2 regions of the Ralstonia sp. SA306 genome follow, and region 2 is predicted to be linked to the other one. Evidence: riboswitches for the same ligand, from Rfam matches in the RefSeq annotation. Region 2 holds a riboswitch; the other holds the start of a gene.
What was found. A riboswitch is a leader RNA that binds a small molecule or an ion and turns the genes downstream of it on or off. The one in region 2 is predicted to bind glycine.
Positions count from the first base shown of each region.

Region 1: linked by a shared signal. The riboswitch ahead of M1D44_RS21585 (D-amino acid dehydrogenase) and the one ahead of gcvT (glycine cleavage system aminomethyltransferase GcvT) in region 2 are both predicted to bind glycine.

Region 1 is NZ_CP096452.1:1,106,623-1,116,577, forward strand. It holds gene M1D44_RS21555 (PHA/PHB synthase family protein) at 1-595, opposite strand, end outside; gene M1D44_RS21560 (hypothetical protein) at 1,091-1,276, shown strand; gene dbpA (ATP-dependent RNA helicase DbpA) at 1,291-2,688, shown strand; gene chrA (chromate efflux transporter) at 2,739-3,974, opposite strand; gene M1D44_RS21575 (ethanolamine ammonia-lyase subunit EutB) at 4,100-5,482, shown strand; gene eutC (ethanolamine ammonia-lyase subunit EutC) at 5,503-6,294, shown strand; glycine riboswitch at 6,359-6,464, shown strand; gene M1D44_RS21585 (D-amino acid dehydrogenase) at 6,610-7,863, shown strand; gene M1D44_RS21590 (porin) at 7,921-8,985, opposite strand; gene M1D44_RS21595 (bifunctional sugar phosphate isomerase/epimerase/4-hydroxyphenylpyruvate dioxygenase family protein) at 9,107-9,955, opposite strand, start outside.
Region 2 is NZ_CP096451.1:3,319,630-3,329,584, forward strand. It holds gene M1D44_RS15710 (alginate lyase family protein) at 1-818, opposite strand, end outside; gene gcvP (aminomethyl-transferring glycine dehydrogenase) at 979-3,918, opposite strand; gene gcvH (glycine cleavage system protein GcvH) at 3,986-4,366, opposite strand; gene gcvT (glycine cleavage system aminomethyltransferase GcvT) at 4,414-5,541, opposite strand; glycine riboswitch at 5,670-5,799, opposite strand; glycine riboswitch at 5,812-5,909, opposite strand; gene M1D44_RS15730 (hypothetical protein) at 6,310-6,636, opposite strand; gene M1D44_RS15735 (ESPR-type extended signal peptide-containing protein) at 6,820-8,826, opposite strand; gene M1D44_RS15740 (UvrD-helicase domain-containing protein) at 9,342-9,955, shown strand, end outside.

The DNA of each region.
Region 1 (9,955 bases), on a different replicon from region 2:
TGAAGCGTTCCGTACCGGCCGCCGGCGCGCCGCTCATGGAACGCTCGAGATCATCGAGCGCATTGAACGCACCGCGCACGAGATTGGTGCCGTGCTGCTCGAACGTCCGACGCAGGACAATCGGGTTGGTTGCCAGTTGGTTGCCCGGCGACATCATGTCGAGCCATTGACGCGCAGCAAAGGCAACGACGTCCTCATGATGCTTGGCGACACCCCAGACGCCGCGCGTGGCCGCCTCCCACCATTGTTCAGTCAACAGGAAAGACTGGTGCAGCACGTTGAACGGCCACAAGCGCCACTCGTCAGCCAAGAAACGACGATCATGGGCCGGCGGCTGGACGCAAAGACACACGTCCCGCGGGCCGGACGCCAAGCAGTTTCGGATGTAACGCTCAAGTTGTTCGGCCTGCGTCAGCGCCAGGCGGCACAGATCCAGCCGCTTGCCCGGCGAGACGGCCAGATGCAGCGCCCAATCGAGCAACGCCAGTTGCATTGATGCAAGCGACAGCGAATTCGATGTGCGGGCAAGAGCCGCGTGAAACGGCAGATCGATCTGGTCTGCAGTCGGTGAAGACGGCACGGGGGCGGTGCGCATGGTTGGGGCGTCAAACGATTGCCAATATGCAATCCATTAGATGCCAGCAGCTACCGACCGGACTTGACGCACCTCAAACCGGGACAAGAGCGTGGACTCTAGGCCGTGTCAAAGAAATGACATCTGCGGTTTCCTGCCAGTCGTCACATAGGTTTAGCCCGCGCCTTACTGGCCTAAATGGGTGTGTTAGAGTCCGGCGGGGAAAACGTGACGATCTGCAGGATCGGCCCCATATCTCCATCGCTCTCAACGTTGTAGCCGCGAATCTGTTGCACCAACAGGATGCATTGGGCGCATGGCGTGGGCGTCGCGAGACGAGATGACTTTCCCACCTGTCAGGCCAACATAGCCAAAGGGCAGCGCAATCTCCTACGAACGGCTTGGCAACGCCATTTGTGGTTGAGGTAATGATCCAGATTGACATCGGCGCGCTCGCGGCCCCGGTCCACCTGCCTCGTCATCGAGGCGCAACGAACAATCCATTTAGAGAAAACCGTGTTCACTTGCATCAACCAGAGCTGCGGCACGCAGTGGGAGCTGTCCGACGTCGTCATCAAGGATGAGGGCCAAGGACCGCTGTTCCGCTGTGCGCTATGCGGCGCGCGCAACTATCTCAAACGCGTCGAAACCAAAGACGGCCGGGTCATCTACAAGCAAATCGAAGGCAAGCCGCTCAAGTGATCCAACGCAACGACATGACCATCGAACCAACCGCCACGCCCTTCACCACCCTAGCGCTCGCCCCGGCCGTGCTCGCGAACCTTGCGCAGCTCGGCTACACCGACATGACGCCGATCCAGGCTGCAAGCCTGCCCATCGCGCTTGCGGGGCACGACCTGATCGCGCAGGCCAAGACCGGCAGCGGCAAAACTGCAGCGTTTGCGCTGGCCCTGCTCGCACGGCTCGACGCGCGCAGCTTCGACGTGCAGGCGATGGTGCTCTGCCCCACGCGCGAGCTTGCCGATCAGGTGGCACAGGAGGTCCGCCGTCTGGCACGCGCCGAAGAAAACGTAAAGGTACTGACGCTCTGCGGCGGCACACCGATGCGTCCGCAGGCGGCGAGCCTCGAGCATGGCGCACATGTCATCGTCGGCACACCGGGGCGCATCATGGACCATCTGGAGCGCGGCAATCTCGCGCTCGGCGCATTGAAGACGCTCGTGCTGGACGAAGCCGACCGCATGCTCGACATGGGCTTCTTCGATGACATCGCGACAGTCGTGCGCCAATGCCCGCCTGATCGGCAGACGCTGCTGTTCTCAGCAACCTACCCGGAAGGTATTGCGAAGCTGAGCCAGCGCATTCTGCGCAATCCAAAAGAGGTAAAGCTCGAAGAGCGCCACGACGACAGCAAGATTCGCCAGCGCTTCTACGAGGTGCCCGACAACAAGCGGTTGCATGCGGTCGGGCTGCTGCTCAAGCACTATCGGCCGGTGAGCACGCTCGCGTTCTGCAACACGAAGCAGCAATGCCGCGACCTGCTTGACGTGTTGCGCGCGCAGGGCATCCACGCGCTGGCGTTGCATGGCGAACTCGAGCAGCGCGAGCGCGATCAGGTATTGATCCAGTTCGCGAACCGCAGTTGCTCGGTGCTCGTCGCGACCGACGTTGCCGCGCGCGGGCTCGACATCGCACAGCTCGAAGCGGTGATCAACGTTGACGTGACGCCTGACCCCGAAGTGCACGTGCATCGCATTGGCCGCACGGGCCGTGCCGATGAGAACGGCTGGGCGCTGAGCCTCGCGAGCATGGATGAGATGGGGCGCGTCGGCAACATCGAGCAGGCCCTCGGGCGCGAGGTCGAATGGCACAAGCTCGACGAGCTGGATACCGGCAATGACGCCCCGCTGCTGCCGCCAATGGAAACGCTGCAGATTCTCGGCGGACGCAAGGAGAAGATCCGCCCTGGCGATGTGCTCGGCGCGTTGACGGGCGATGCCGGCTTTCGCGGCGACCAGATCGGCAAGATCAACGTGACCGAATTCTCGACCTACGTCGCGGTCGAGCGCGGCATCGCGCGCGATGCGCTGCGCAAGCTCAACGCCGGCACGCTGAAGGGCAAGAAGGTCAGGGTTCGGCTCATGGACGAATGACCCGCTGCCTTTGCGCAGCTACCGGTTGCCGCTCGTAGGGAGAGCGCGATTCAACCCAGCACGGCTGCGGCAACGCCCGCCGCCGCACAAAACGCCACCACAATCAGCGGTGGCGTTTTCCATCGCGTCAGCAGCAGAAACGCAATCGCCGCGACAGCGAAATCAAGCCATGACCGCACGGCGCTCGTCCAGACCGGCGAGTAAAGCGCAAACGCCAGCAACCCGACCACCGCGGCATTCACACCTGCCAGCAACGCTGCCATGGAGGGGCGAGCGCGCAACGCCTGCCAGTAAGGCAGCGCGGCAATGACCAGCAGCAGGCCCGGCAGAAAAATGCCCACCGTGGCAAGCGCAGCCCCGGCCCAGTGATTCAGCCCCGGGCCGATCGTCCAGCCGAGGAAAGCGGCGAAGGTAAATAGCGGCCCCGGCACGGCTTGCGCGGCACCATAGCCAGCCAGAAAATCGTTCGACGCGACCCAGCCAGTCGCAACAGTCTGCTGCTCCAGCAGGGGCAGCACGACGTGCCCGCCCCCAAATACCAACGCGCCCGAACGATAGAAAGCGTCGAACACCTTGGCGGGCATCCACGGATGGAGATCCGTCGCGACAGGAAGCCCGAACAGCAGCGCGCAAAACAGGACCATGCAGACGATGCTCGCCACGTGGGACACGCGGAATGCAGCCCCCTGCTCCGCCCTCGGACCACCACTCGCCTGACGGGACGATCTGCACAACGCCAGCCCGAGCATGGCGCCGAGCACGATCACGACCAGTTGCGCGTATACGGTTGTCAACGCGCTGAGCACGGCGATGCTGATCAGCGCGATACCTGCGCGCTGCCAGTCAGGACAGAGCTTGCGTGCCATGTCCCACACGGCCTGTGCCACTACCGCAACGGCAACCAGCTTCAAACCGTGGATCAGGCCCGCGCCAATCGGGCCGCCCAGGCTCGGCGCGAGCATCGCAAAGGCCAGCAGCAACAAGACGGAAGGCAGCGTAAAGCCGCACCATGCTGCTAACCCGCCGCGCCACCCCGCCCGAAGCAGCCCGACGGAGAATCCCACCTGGCTGCTGGCAGGCCCGGGAAGAAACTGGCACAGGCCCACGAGGTCCGTGAACGTTGCGTCGTCCAGCCAGCGGCGGCGCTCCACGAACTCGCGCCGGAAGTAGCCGATATGTGCCACCGGCCCACCGAAACTGGTGAGACCCAGCTTGAGAAAGACCGCCAGCACTTCCATGGCAGAGCCCGCTTGATGTGTGCGGGACGGTGTGGCGGATGCGGTCATTGGCGGGGAGAGATCGATGTTTGGGAAACGCGTATTAGAACATTGCCGCCGTGGCATGTAAGGCAACTAAAGTGGCAGGATAGACACCGCCGTCACCGTCATTGGACTCTTCCGCGTATCCCATCATGCACTTCGCTCAGACCATTGGCGCGCAGCGCTATGTGTTCAACGATCTCAAGACGCTCCTGGCCAAAGCCAGCCCGGCGCGTTCCGGCGACTATCTGGCGGGCCTGGCCGCTGCCAGCGAAGGCGAACGCATGGCCGCGCGCATGGCGCTGGCAGACGTGCCGCTGTCGGCGTTCCTTAACGAAGCGCTGGTGCCTTATGAGAAAGACGAGGTCACGCGCCTGATTCTTGATCGGCACGACGCGCGGGCCTTCCAGCCGATTGCCTCGCTGACGGTGGGCGAATTTCGTAACTGGCTGCTCCTGCATGAGACGGACAGCCAGACACTGGCAAACGTCGCGCCCGGTATCACGCCCGAAATGGCTGCCGCGGTCAGCAAGCTGATGCGCAATCAGGATCTGATCGCCGTCGCCCGCAAGTGCCGCGTGGTCACGCGCTTTCGCAACACCATCGGGCTGCCCGGCCGGTTGTCGGTCCGGCTCCAACCCAACCACCCGACGGACGACCCCAAAGGTATTGCCGCGTCGATCATCGATGGCCTGCTCTATGGCTGCGGCGATGCGACCATCGGCATCAACCCTGCGGGCGATAATCTCGGCGCGATCGTCTCGCTGCTGCAATTGGTCGATGAACTGCGCAATCGCTACGCCATTCCCACGCAGTCGTGCGTGCTGACCCACGTGACGAACACACTGCGCGCCATTGACCAGGGCGCGCCGGTGGACTTGGTATTTCAGTCGGTGGCGGGCAGCGAACAGGCCAACGCGGGATTCGGCATCAGCCTTGCCTTGCTGGCCGAGGCGCATGACGCCGCGCGGGGCCTTGAGCGCGGTACGGTCGGCAATAACGTGATGTATTTCGAGACCGGCCAGGGCAGCGCGTTGTCGGCCAATGCGCATCACGGCGTCGATCAGCAAACCATGGAGGCGCGTGCTTATGCGGTGGCGCGGGCGTTCTCGCCGTTGCTGGTCAACACGGTGGTCGGTTTTATCGGGCCGGAGTATCTCTACGACGGCAAGCAGATCATCCGCGCCGGATTGGAAGACCACTTCTGCGGCAAGCTCATGGGCCTGCCGATGGGTTGCGACGTGTGCTACACCAACCACGCCGAAGCCGATCAGGACGACATGGATACGCTGCTCACCCTGTTTGGCGTGGCCGGCATCCACTTCATCATGGGCGTGCCGGGCGCCGACGACATCATGCTGAACTACCAGAGCACGTCGTTTCATGACGCACTCTATCTGCGCGACACGCTGGGCCTGCGGCCGGCGCCGGAGTTTGAGGCGTGGCTGCAAAGCATGGGTATTGTCGACACCGCTGGGCGCCTGCAAGACGCCACGGCGCAGCAGCCGCTGCTGCGGTTGGCCCACGCGCTGTGAACCCCGTTGGATATCCGCACATGCCGAAACACACGCTCGTTCAACCGAATCCGTGGACACACCTGCGTGCCTTTACCGACGCACGTATTGCGCTGGGCCGCGCCGGCAACAGCCAGACGACCGACGCCGTGCTCGCGTTTGGCGTGGCGCATGCCCAGGCGCGCGATGCCGTGCACTTGCCGCTCGATATCGCTGCAGTGGCGGCCGCGCTTGAACAGGCGGGCTTCACGGCGTTGACCGTGCACAGCGCGGCAGCCGATCGCGCCCAGTATCTGCGCCGTCCCGATCTTGGCCGCCGGCTTGACGATGCCAGCCGCGCAAAACTCGGCGCGTTGCGGCCAGCGCAACCCTTCGACGTTGTCTTTGTGATTGCTGACGGGCTTTCCGCATTGGCGGCGCAAAGCCACGGCATGCCGCTCCTGTGCTGCGTGCGCGAGCGTCTGCCGCGCGACTGGTCGATCGGCCCCGTGGTCATCGCCGCGCAGTCTCGTGTGGCGCTGGGCGATGAGATCGGTTCGCTGCTTGGCGCGCGGCAGGTGGTGATGCTGATCGGTGAGCGGCCCGGGTTGAGCTCGCCAGACAGCCTAGGCACTTACCTGACCTACGCGCCGCGCGTTGGGTGCTCCGATGCGCAGCGTAACTGCATCTCGAATGTTCGGCCGGCTGGCCTGACCTATGACCAGGCAGCGGCCCGGCTGGTGTTCCTGCTCAAAGGCGCGCTGGCGCTCGGCCGCAGTGGCGTGGACCTGAAGGACGACACGCCATCCGTTGCCCCCGGGACAGCCCGACTTGCCGAACGTCACAACCCGTGACACACTCCGTCCCGCTGCCCACACCGGCAGCACGCAGGCGCGGCTGACGCACCAACGACAGCTGCAACACGCCGCAGGAGAGACCGGGCTCAACGCACACACGCGCAACGCCCGGCGCCGATGGAGCAACCACCCCGGAAACTCTCAGGCAAAAGGACTGTGGCGTCGACTGCGAATCTGGAGAGAGGCGTGCATGCGTGCGCCCACCGAAGGGGAAGGCGCCACCGCTGCTGGCGCCCAAGCTCTCAGGTCCCAAGACAGATGGGGTGAGCCGACCGGATCGTCCGGTCATGACATCACTCCATAGGGACCGCCATGACGCACATCGTCATCGTCGGCGCCGGTATATCCGGCGTCACCACTGCTTACACGCTCTCGCAACTCGGCTATCAGGTCACGGTGCTCGACCGCCACTTGTATCCGGCCATGGAAACCTCGTTCGCCAACGGCGGGCAGCTTTCCGCCAGCAACGCTGAAGTCTGGAACAGCACCGGCACGCTGCTCAAGGGCATCAAATGGATGCTGCGCAACGACGCCCCGCTCCTGCTCAATCCCAAGCCGTCCTGGCATAAGTATTCGTGGATCGGCGAGTTCGTGGCCAGCATCGCGCACTACCGCCGCAACACTATCGAAACCACGCGCATGGCCATCGAGGCCCGCAAGCATCTGTTTGCGATGGCCGAACGGGAGCAGATCGATTTCGACCTGCAGAAGCGCGGCATTCTGCACGTCTATCACGACAAGGCGAGCTTTGCGGCCGCAGGCAAGGCCAACGCCCTGCTCATCGCCGGGGGGCTTGAGCGCCACGCCGTGAGCCCGGAAGACATTGCCGCCATCGAGCCCACACTGCGGGGCAACTACTACGGCGGTTATTTCACCGAGTCCGACGCCACCGGCGACATCCACAAGTTCACGCGCGGCCTCGCGCAGGCCTGCGAAAAGCGCGGCGTGCGCTTCCTGCAAGGTGTGGACGTGCGCGATGTGCAAACCACAGAGCACGGCGTTCGTCTCCTGCTGCAAACCACGCTGGATGACCGCCTTTCCACCAGCGAGGCGAACGTCGTGCAGGACCTTGCCGCCGACGCGATGGTCGTGTGCGCGGGCGTGGGCAGCCGGCATATCGCACAAATGGTTGGCGATCGCATCAACGTGTATCCGGTCAAGGGGTATTCCATCACGGTGCACCTGGACGATGAAGCCAGCATGCAAGGCGCGCCGTGGGTCAGCCTGCTCGATGAGAGCGCGAAGATCGTGACCAGCCGACTTGGCACCGGCCGCTTCCGCGTGGCCGGCACGGCCGAGTTCAACGGTTACAACCGCGATATCCGCGCGGATCGCATCGAACCCCTGGTGGCCTGGACGCGCCGCAACTTTGCGATTGGCACGTCGCGCGTGGTGCCGTGGGCGGGCTTGCGCCCGATGATGCCGGACATGATGCCGCGCGTCGGCCGTGGGCGGCATGGGCGCGTGTTCTACAACACAGGCCACGGGCATCTGGGTTGGACGCTATCCGGCGCCACCGCCGCAATGGTGGGTGACGTGATCGCGCGCGACTGCCCAGTGCATTGATCGCAACAAAGAAAAAGCCCGCCGAGGCTCTGGCGGGCTTTTTCATGATCAAAGCGATCAGAACTTGTGCCGCACGCCCAGCATGACGCCCAGGCGCGAGTTGTTGCCATACGTGTTGCCCGAGTTGTTGAACGTGGCCGCGCTGTTCAGCGCAATCCAGGCGCCTTGCAGGCGGGTGTAATCAACTTCGGCGTAGACGTCAGTGCGCTTGCTGAGAGCGTAGTCGAGCATACCGGCGGTGGTCAGGCGCTTGCCGCTGGCATCGAGGTGCTTCATCCAGTCGTACTGCACGGTGCCGATGAAACTCAGTGCGCCGGAGATCGGTACTTTCGCGCCCACATAGGCGGCCTGGTTCTTGTAGTCGGCCACGTCGAGGCGGCTGTTTGTATAGCCCAGGTACCACGTGGCAATCGAGGTATCGAGCTTGCCGCCAAAACCCCAGACCGTCTGCTTGCTGGCGAGCGCCGCCGGCACCGCGCCGAAGAACGCCGATGACACATCGCGCGTGACCTGGTACACCGCGCCCACTTCAGCCGACCCCATGCTGTAGACGATCGAGCCGGCGCCAGCCGAACTCTTGCTGAAGCTGCCCGCAGCCTCGCCAAAGGTCCAGGCGCCCGCAAGCTGCAGCCCGCCGAACGACTTGATGTATTTGACCGTGTTGTCGTAGCGCAGGCCGGTGTAGTTGCCGCCCTGATAGCCAACGATGGAGTTGTTGGCAAACGCCATCGCCTCGTACGAAGACAAGACCTCGTGCGCCAGCGTGTATTGCCGACCGAGGTAAAGCTTGCCGTAGTCGCCTTCGAGGCCGACCACCGCGGTGCGTCCGAACAGGCGCCCGCCCTGCTGGCTGCCGCCGGTATCGGGGAAGAAGCCCGATTCCAGGATGAACATGGCCTTGGTGCCGCCGCCCAGGTCTTCCGTGCCGCGCAAGCCCCAGCGGCTACCGGTCAGCACGCCGTCCATCATCTGCAGATTGCTGCTGCCCGCCGCATTTTCGTGCGTGCTGTAGCGGATGGTGGTGTCGATCAGCCCGTAGAGCGTGACACCGCCTGCGGTTTGCGCTGCCGCTGGCAGGCTCGTGGCTCCGAGCACCAGTGCGGCAATCATTGTCTTGTTCATGGCTCCCTTGTCTCCTCTTTGGTGTGATGGGTATGGATGTGCGACGGCCGCACGCGCAGCCGTGGTGTTGCGTGGATAGCACCCACGGCCGCACAACCGTGAGCGCAAAAATTCTCGTGTCTCAGTGGTCAGCCGAAGTGGTGGTGCCGCGGCTCAGTTGTGCCTGCACAGCCATGCGCACGGCAGCGTTTGCTGCGCCGTAGCCCAGGTAGCCGTTGCGCTGGACAAGCTCGAAGAAGAAGCGCTCGCGAAAGGGCTCGGTGTAGGCGTGCAGAAAATCGCCGTGCGGGTCGCGGTCGTAGAGAAGACCATCGTCATGCAGGCGGTTGAGCAGCGCTTCATCCAGACCAAGCCGGGCGGCAACGTCGTCGTAATAGTTCTCGGGAACGTGCTGCAGGCGGGCCGCGCCACGGTCGATGGCCTCAATGGTCTCGAACAGCCGCTCAGTGCGGAATGCAATGTGATGCACCCCCGAGCCCGCGTAGGCGGTGATGAACCTGCCCGTGGCCGTGCGCCCGCTTTCCGATACGTTGAGTGGAATCCGCACGTTGCGGTCCGGACTCACCATCGCCCGGCTTTTCACGAGGCCGTACGGGTCGGCAATCTCCTGTACAGCTTCGGCGTGCATGCCAAAGATGGCCCGGTAGAACAGCACGAAGCTGTCGAGCCGGTGCGCCGGCAGCGCCTGCGCAACGTGGTCAATCGATGCCCAACCTGCTGCACCGTCTTGCATGCCAGGATGCAAGACAAAATCGCTCTCGTAGATGCTGCGATCGGCATGGCGATCGTCGATCAGATAGAGCAGCGTGCCATCGGGTGCGCGCAGCGCGGGAATGCTGCGCTCAGTCGGCCCCACGGGCCCGCGCCACTCCTGGGCACACAGCTCACGTGCGCGTGCCATGGCGCGCTCGGCATCGTCCACCTTCAGGCCGATCGCACAGACAGACGGCCCATGCAGCTGAAAGTGTTC
Region 2 (9,955 bases):
GGCTGCACGGCAATCGCGGCCATCGTCAGCGGCTCGAGGTCGTAGACGACGTAGTGAAGTGCATCGCGGTCTTCAAAATCTTCCACCGACCCGTCCGGGCGCACGTTATTGGCGAGCTGTTGCAGGAACAGGCGATGTACCTGCGCGAGCAACGCGTGGTCACCCAGCGCGGCAGCCGACATTGCCATCAGCTTGATGCGATGGCTTTGCCAGTTGTTCACCCACGTGTGGGACAGCGGCTGGCGCGCAGCCTCGGCGCGGGCGATATAGCCCTCGGCCAGCGTGTGCAGGAAGCGTTGCGTCTCTGCGCGCGTGCCCGGCGTCAGGCCGTCGCGCGCGAGCATGTAGGCCTGGATCAGCGCATCGAACTTCGTCTCGTCGATCGGGTTGAAGCTCGGTACATACGTTCCAACCCACGCGTGCAGAAAGGTGTCGACCTGCTCGGCGAACCGCATGTCGCCCGTGAGGCGCCAGGCCATTGCTGCGTCGCGCATGACCGGAAAGTCCCGCGCGGCCGTAACGGACTCGTCGTAGATGCCCTGATGGGGCAGCGTGCCTTCGGTATGCAGACGCGGCAACGGGTGCGGCGTCTGCACGAGGTGCTGGGTGGCGCGGGCGACCAGCTTTACAGCAGCAGGCTCACCGGATTGCGCAGGCGAAACGCTGCACCACTCGCGTGCCGACCCGGTCGAGGTGTGCGCGCCGGCGGATTCCGATACGGCCGCACCTGCTTGCACCGGCGAGCACGCACCGCACACCGCAACAGCGGCAGCACAGGCAAGCAGACGGAAGAGCGAGGAAGGCTGGAGCATCGGCATAGCGGGGTCTCGTCGATCAGGTGAACTGTCGTCACCATAAACGGCGAGGCGCGCTGAAAAAAGCGGTTGTGAGCACGAGTTACAGAGATTGCGCCACGTTACATGTGACGCGGCGGCGGAGCGCAATGCACCGCCGCCGCCTCATGTCACGTCGAATGCATCAATCCTGCGCGTACTCGCTCATCGGCACGCAGGCGCAGAACAGGTTGCGGTCGCCGTAGACGTTGTCGGCGCGGCCGACCGGCGGCCAGTACTTTTGCTTGCGCAACGATGCTACCGGGTAGGCGGCCTGCTCGCGCGTGTACTTGTGCGACCAATCGTCGGCCATCACCACGGCTGCGGTGTGCGGTGCATGCTTGAGCGGGTTGTCTTCGCGGTCGAATTCGCCCGAGATCACCTTGTCGACTTCGCCACGGATGGCGATCATCGCGTCGATGAAGCGGTCGAGTTCCACCTTCGGTTCGCTCTCGGTCGGCTCGATCATCAGCGTGCCGGGCACCGGGAAGCTCATCGTCGGTGCGTGGAAGCCGAAGTCCATCAGGCGCTTGGCGATGTCTTCGTTGCTGATGCCCGATTCCTTCTGCAGCGGACGGATGTCGAGAATGCACTCGTGCGCCACCAGGTCGTGCGCGCCCGTGTACAGCACCGGGTAATACGGAGCGAGCCGCTTGGCCACGTAGTTGGCCGACAGGATGGCCGTCTCGGTAGCGGCGGTCAGGCCCGCTGCGCCCATCATCGCGATGTACATCCAGGAGATCGGCAGGATCGACGCCGAGCCGAACGCTGCAGCCGACACGTTGCCGATGTTCTGGCTGGCGTCTTCACCCGAGGCCGCGCGGCCGGGCAGGAACGGTGCGAGGTGCGCGCCCACGGCCACCGGACCCACGCCCGGGCCGCCGCCGCCGTGCGGAATGCAGAACGTCTTGTGCAGGTTCAGGTGCGAGACGTCGCCGCCGAAGTGGCCGGGCGCCGCGGTGCCGACCATGGCGTTCATGTTGGCGCCGTCGACGTACACCTGGCCGCCGTGGCTGTGCACGATCTCGCACACGCGCTTGACGCCTTCCTCGAACACGCCGTGCGTGGACGGGTAGGTGATCATGATTGCCGCGAGGTTCTTGCTGTGCTCGGCAGCCTTCTTCTCCAGGTCAGCCAGATCGACGTTGCCGCGCTCATCGCACGCCACGACAACGACCTGCATGCCGGCCATCTGTGCCGACGCGGGGTTCGTGCCATGCGCCGACGACGGGATCAGGCACACGTTACGGTGCGCTTCGCCACGGCTGGCGTGGTAGGCATGGATGATCAGCAGGCCAGCGTATTCACCTTGCGAGCCGGCATTCGGCTGCAGGCTAACGGCGGCGTAGCCGGTGGCGGCGCACAGCATCTGCTCGAGCTGGTCGATCATCTCGCGGTAGCCGACGGTCTGATCGGCCGGCGCGAACGGGTGGATGTTCGAGAACTCGGGCCACGTCACCGGCAGCATTTCTGCGGTGGCGTTGAGCTTCATGGTGCACGAGCCCAGCGGGATCATCGTGCGGTCGAGCGCGAGGTCCTTGTCGGCCAGGCTGCGCAGGTAGCGCAGCATTTCGTGCTCGGAATGGTGCGCGTTGAACACCGGGTGCGTCAGGTACGCGCTCTGGCGCACGAGCGACGCCGGATACGCGTCCGCAACCGCTGCTTCGGTCTGGTCGAAGTCCGGCGCGGCAGCGTGGGCGGCGTGCGCGAAGACTTCCCACAGCGCGACCACATCGGCGCGCGTGACCGTCTCGTCCAGCGAGATGCCCAGGCGTGTGTCGTCGATCTGGCGCAGGTTGATGCCGTGCGCCTGTGCCGCGATGTGCAGGTTGGCAGTACGTGCGCCGGTGGCGACCGTCAGCGTGTCGAAAAAGGCGTCGGCTTCCAGCGTGTAGCCGATCGCGCGCAGGCCGGCGGCCAGCGTGGCGGTCAGGCGGTGCACGCGTTGGGCGATGCGCTTCAGGCCCTGCGGGCCGTGGTAGACGGCATACATCGATGCCATCACACCCAGCAGCACCTGTGCGGTACAGATGTTCGAGGTGGCCTTCTCGCGGCGGATGTGCTGCTCGCGCGTCTGCAACGCCAGGCGGTAGGCCGGGTTGCCCTGCGCGTCGATTGTCACGCCGACCAGGCGACCGGGCATCGAGCGCTTGAACGCATCGCGCACGGCCATGTAGCCGGCGTGCGGGCCGCCGAAGCCGAACGGCACGCCAAAGCGCTGCGTGTTGCCGATCACGACGTCGGCACCCCATTCGCCCGGCGCAGCCAGCAGCGTGAGCGCCAGCAGGTCGGCAGCCGCAACGACCAAGCCGCCGGCAGCGTGCACGGCATCGGTCAGCGCCTGGTACGTCGCCAGATCGCCCAGCAGCGCACCGTTGGCGCCCGGGTATTGCAGCAGCACGCCGAACGCGTCGTGCTTGGCGGCGTCGGCTGCCGGGCCGGTCACCACCTGCACGCCGATCGGCTCGGCGCGCGTGCGCACGACTTCCAGCGTTTGCGGGAGCACGTCGTCCGCCACAAAGAACACGGTCGACTTCGATTTGCCAATGCGCTGCAGCAGCGTCATCGCCTCGGCAGCGGCCGTCGCTTCGTCCAGCATCGACGCGTTGGCGATGTCCATCGCGGTCAGGTCGATCACCATCTGCTGGAAGTTCAGCATCGCCTCCAGGCGGCCCTGCGAGATTTCTGGCTGGTACGGCGTGTAGGCCGTGTACCAGGCGGGGTTCTCGAGGATGTTGCGCAGGATGACGCCCGGCGTGTGCGTGCCGTAGTAACCCTGGCCGATCAGGCTCTTGACCACGCGGTTCTGCCCGGCGATGCCGCGCAGCTTGGCCAGCGCCGCCTCTTCGGTCAGCGGCTGTGTGAATTCACCCAGCGGCATGCCGTCCTGGCGGCGGATGGCCGGCGGAATCACGGCGTCGATCAGCTTGGCGCGGCTATCAAAGCCGAGCGCAGCAAGCATCTGCGCTTGCTCTTCCGGCGACGGGCCGATGTGGCGGTGCGCGAAGGCGTCGCACGCCTCCAGGGCGGCGAGGGTGGGGCGTTCGGCAGCAAGCGCCGAGGAAGCGGGGTGCGGAGCGTTCATGGCAAGGGCTCGAAATTCATGCAGAGCGCCGATGTGCGGGTCAGGCACATCGGCTTCGGTGACCGGCTTAGCCGATCTTGGCGGCGTACTGCTCGGCCGACATCAGCGCGTTCACATCGTCGGCGTTGGTCGGCTTGATCTTGAACAGCCATGCGTCGTAGGCGCCGGCGTTGACCGACTCGGGCGCGCCTGCGGCGTCGGCGTTGTTGGCGATGATCTCGCCCGACACGGGGGCGTAGATGTCGGAGGCGGCCTTGACCGATTCGACCACGGCAATCGCCTCGTCCTTGGCGACGGCGCGACCAGCGTCCGGCAGCTCCAGGAAGACGATGTCGCCGAGCGCGTCCTGCGCGTAGTCGGTGATGCCGATGGTCAGCGTGCCGTCGGCTTCAACGCGGATCCACTCGTCGTGTTCGGTGTACTTCAGATCGGCGGGGACGTTGCTCATGAAAGGTTTCTCCGGAAGATTGGTATTGGGGGATGCGGATTCGGTGTTCAACTGACCAGCGCCTTGCCATTGCGCACGAACGGCAGTTTAACCACAGTCGCGGTCAACTTGCGGTCGCGAATTTCGACCTGCACGTCGGTGCCGACGGCCACGTCCTTGGGCAGGCGCGCCAGTGCAATGGAGAGCGACAGGCTCGGGCTGAACGTGCCGCTGGTGATCTCGCCGTCACCGGCAGCGGTGATGACCTTCTGATGGGCGCGCAGCACGCCGCCCTTGTCGCGCAGGATCAGGCCGACGAACTGTTCGCGCTGGCCGCCGGCTTGCAGCGCGGCCTTGCCGGTGAAGTCGCGTTCGCTTTGCAGGTCCACCGTCCACGCGAGGCCGGCGTCGAGCGGCGAGACGTGCTCGTCCATGTCTTGGCCGTAGAGGTTCATGCCCGCTTCCAGGCGCAGCGTGTCGCGTGCGCCCAGGCCGGCCGGGCGTACGCCTGCTTGCAGCAGGCGCTCCCACACACCGGCGATCTGCGCGGCCGGCACGATCAGTTCGAAACCGTCTTCACCCGTGTAGCCGGTGCGCGCAACCATGATCTCGCCGACGTGCTCGACGGTGGCGAAGCCGGCGTTGAACGGCTTGAGCGCTTCGCCCACGGCCTGCGTGCCGGGGAGCGCGGCGTACGTCTTGGCGCGCGCATTCGGGCCTTGCACGGCCAGGATGCCCAGCGGCTCGGCGCCACCGTTGTTGTCGGAGCGGCGCGGCGTGATCGTCACGTCGGTGCCGGCGGCGGCGTTCTGCGCGACGATCCACTCCAGGTCCGTCGGTGCGGTACCGGCGTTCACTACCAGGCGGAACCAGTCTTCGCGGAAGAAGTAGACGATCAGATCGTCGATCACGCCGCCCTTGGGGTTGAGCATGCAGCTGTAGAGCGCCTTGCCGGGCGTCTGCAGCTTATCGACGTTGTTGGCGAGCAGCCCACGCAGGAAGTCGCGGACACGCGCGCCGGTGAGGTCGACCACGCACATGTGCGAGACATCGAAGATGCCGGCGTCTTGGCGCACGGCGTGGTGTTCTTCAATCTGGGAGCCGTAGTTGACGGGCATGTCCCAGCCGCCAAAGTCGACCATGCGGGCGCCCAGCGAGCGGTGGATGGCATTGAGCGGCGTGTGTTGGAGCGTCATGGAATCTCTCGGCTGATTACGCCGCCGTGGCCGGGCGCGGCGCATTGAACGGGGACCAGAAAAGCAAAAAGGCCACCCGCGCAGCCTGGTTCCTCATGGTGACGCCATGAAGATCATCAAGCTGCGCAGATGGCCCCTCTGTCCTTGGTACCTGAGAGATTGCGAAGCAGCGCGTACTGCGGTACGCGCCGGTCCGTGAGCCCCTTCGGTGGGCGCCCGCTGTGGTTCGTGCGGCGCCAGCTCTCCAGAGTGCGGTCGGACGCATGTCCGCCGATCCGCCCGGTCCTGGATGCCTGAGAGTTTTCGGGTGCTACCCCTTCGGCGGCGCCTTGCCGTGTACGGCGGGCACGCTCTCCCGGATGGATGAGCGGAATTTACGGAAGGGGGATGGGATTGTCAATTGGGGGGCGGCGGCTTTTTGGAGGAGGGCTGGCTTGATGCTTTTGGTCCATCCCTCGTTTCATCCCCTGCCGGGGCTGACTCACTTTTCTTTGTCTTGCCAAAGAAAAGTAGGCAAAAGAAAGGCGCGCCCGAGATGGCGACTTCCCCTTGAATTTATGTCGCAGAGAGGGGAAGGGAAAAACTCGCTTCGCTCAGACAGTTTCCCTTCCTCTTTCCTCTCTGCAACAGAAATTCAAGGCGCCATCTAGGGCTGGTACGTCAAAGGCCAAAGACCAAAGACAACGGCCACAGCTTCGGGGCGCTGGCGAGATCGCCAAGCCCCAAGGGTGTGGCCGGAGTGCGGGTGTTGGTTGGTCTTGCTGTGACTTACTTGCCAATCTGGCGGCTGACCTGGTTTTCCTGCTGGTTCAGCGTGCGCTGCTCCTGCTTGGTGATGGCACCGCCATTCTGAGCCGCCATGTCGCGCTCTTCCTGGCGAATCTGATGGTCTTCTCGGTGCAGCTGGCGCGCTTGGCCCTTGGTGATCTCGCCTTCCTTCACTTCGTTGTGGATGCGCTTGTTCTGGTTGGCGAGGCGGTGGTTGACCTCGGCGCGGCGCGGGTGGTCTTTTTGCCACTGCGTCTGGGCGAAGGCGCCGGTGGTGGCGGACAGGGCGACGGCGGTAACGGCCAGGGCTTTGACGATGCGGTTCATGGTGGTTTCTCCGGTGGGCGGCCGACTGATTCAGCCGCTGTCCTGCCTATAACGAATCGCGTTGCCGACGCGCTTACGGTCTTCGTGTAACCACACGTAAGCCGTGTAACGCGGCGCAGAAGGCCGGGGGGCGCAAACGAATGTGGTGCCGGCGCTTACCTTCAGCCGCTCAACGTGGTTGACTTACCAGCCGAAGCCAGCGCCGACCCCAACGTTGTACTCACTGCCGCCTGCCGTGGAGCCGCCGATGGTGACCGTGGCGCGCGAGCCGATCTTGCGCTGGTAGCCGATCGCGAGTGCTGCTTGGCCGCGGTACACCCCGGTGCCGATGGCCATGCGGTTATCGGTTTGCAGGCCGGCAGCGCTGGCCATCATGGTCGACATGGCGGCACTCATTGCACCCACGCGATTGACCTTGGTGTCGACCTGATTGACTTGGTTCTGCACGTTCCCCAGACCTTGTTGCACATCGGCCACCTTGTTGTCCACGCGATCGAGCTGTGCCTTGTTAACGGCGTCCGTAGCTTGCGTGCCTTCTGCAACGTTGGTGATGGAGCGCTCGTTGCCAACGGAGCCGACCGACACGCTGTTGGCGCGATCGGCCACCGAGTGAGCACCCACTGCGACAGCATTGTCTGCCGACGCGACGGCATTGGCACCGGTCGCCGTGGAATTTGCACCGCTGGCAACGGCGTTGGCGCCCGATGCTGTGGAGTAGTTGCCGGTTGCTGCGGCTTCCTCCTTCGTTGCCGGGTCACCGCTGCCGCCGCTACCGACAAACCGAGGATTTTCCGCGCCGCCGCCATCGCTCGTGGCACCCTCCAGCTTGTTGACGCGGCCGTCGAGGTTCGCGAGCGCATCACCCACGTTGTTATGCACGGTCTTGTCCGTGAACGAATACATCGGGGGCGTCCACACACCGTTGTTGAACCCGGCACCGCCGCCCAAGGCGCTGCCAACACTGTTGAGCTGGCTGAAGTTCACAGCGTCGTTGTCAGCCACGCCATTTGCTACGTTGCTCAGCTTCACCGCATCGCCACCCTTGTTCAGCGTCACGCTAGATTTGGTGGCATCGTCGTACACGACCACGTTTGCGATGCTGCCGTCGTCGCGGACCAGACCGGTGTTCTTGAGCTGGCGTACGTTCACGGCATCGGTGTCATCCGTACCTTCGGCCACGTTCTTGACCTGCACCGGCCCCGTGCCTGCGCCCTGGAGCGTCACGCTTGTGCCGCCTGCGTCGTATTGCACGGAATTGCTGGCCAAGCTGGCCGCGTTATCGGCCACGGACTTGACGTCATTGAGTTGGCCACCGTTGACGGCATCCTTGCTATCGGCTTCCACCTTACCGTCGGCGACGTTACCCAGTTGCACCGCATCGCCACCCTTGTTCAGCGTCACGCTGGATTTGGTGGCATCGTCATAGATGACGGCGTTGCCGACGCTGCCGTCGTCGCCGATCAGGCCGGCGTTCTTGAGCTGATGGACGTTCACGGCGTCGGTGTCTGCCGTACCAGCGGTGACGTTGGTCAGCTTGCGCGTGATGGCGTTGCCGTCCACGTCCTTGCCGGCGAAGTTCACAGCATCACCATCGGTGTCTTTCGCTACGCTGATCTCAGTGCCAGCCCCAGCCTGCTGGACCATGCCGGCCGTGCCGTTGGTGAGGTTGGTGATGTTGTTGGCGTTGGTGACGATACTGGCAGCATTACCCTTGATACGATCGTCGAGATTGCCGAGCGCGCCGCCCACGGTTGAGTACGTCGTGCTTCCCGTGCTGTCCGCACCCAGTGTGTAGGTCGGCGCAACAACGGCACCCGTCACGCTATTGATACGAGCACCGCCACCGAGTGCGGTAAGCGCACCGTTGAGCTGGTTGACGGTCACGGCATCGGTTGTACCGATACCATTTTGAACGCCCGTCAGGCGACGGTTTTGTCCCGCTAAATTAGAGAAATTGACCGAACCTCCGGTCACACCGCTGCCAATATTGATCGGCCCTCCAGCGTCCGGCTGCTCGATCAGCGTTTGCGCCATCGCCCCAGGCGCAGAAAGCAATACCGTGCCCGCGATCAGCGCAGAAACCGCAGCCCGCACAACAGGACGTCCCTTGCCACGCCCACGCGCGATTTCCGAAACTGCCATCCATACGCCAATCGCTTTGTTGAAAACGACGCGATATGCCTTGTTCATGTCAATTACCCTGCGAAATAAGAAACGGAATCCGGTACTGATCCGTGCCGCGGATCAGCCGGCGCAGAGTCTGTAGAAATCAAGGGGCAAGTTCTGTTGATTTTCGTGCGCATCGCAATAAGCGATGGAATCCGCAAGATCAGAAAATTCCTACATCAAGGCGTACCGCCGATGCTAGACCGCTGGTTTTGATGACATAAAGATGCCCATTGCCACCACAAGAAATTACAGATGTCAGCCAATTCTTAGTTTTGAATTTGACAACCATCAATCAGTGGATTCCAAAATCTGGTAGCGACCTCGCTGTGCCGCGCAAAAGGAAATGCGTCAAAAACGTGGTTTAAAAAATGACTCCATCGGAAACTGCGAGCCTAAAAATCGACAAAAAAATAAAAAAACGGAGGCGAGGCCCCTGGGCACCCGCCGCCGTGCCGACGGCGGGAACCATCGGATCGCACGTGCTACCATCCCCTTCCGCTGTACGTTCCCGCCTGCTTTTTCTTCTGCCTCTTCCCATGTCTTCCGGTCTCGCCCACGGGCTCAATGCTGCCCAATCCGAAGGTGTGCATTACCTCGACGGCCCATGCCTGGTGCTGGCCGGGGCGGGCTCAGGCAAGACGCGCGTGATTACGCAGAAGATTGCGCACCTGATCCTCGACAAAGGCTTCGAACCGAGGCACATCGCTGCCGTTACGTTCACCAACAAGGCCGCCAAGGAAATGCAGGAGCGCGTGGCCAAGCTGATGGACGGCAAAACACGCGAAGACGGCAAGCGCATTCCCATCAAGCAGTTGACGGTGTGTACGTTCCACTCGCTCGGTGTGCAGATCCTGCGGGCCGAGGCCGAGCACGTGGGCCTCAAGCCGCGCTTCTCGATCATGGATTCGGACGACTGCTTCGGGATGATCCAGGAGCAACTGGCGACCACCGACAAGCAACTGATCCGCCGTGTGCAGAGCACGATCTCGCTGTGGAAGAACGGTCTCGTCGACCCGGACACCGCGATTGCCGAGGCGCTCGCCAACAACAACGTCGATGACCATCAGGCGGCGCTCGTCTACCGCAATTACGTTGCGACGCTGCACGCGTATCAGGCCGTGGATTTTGACGATCTGATTCGTATTCCTGC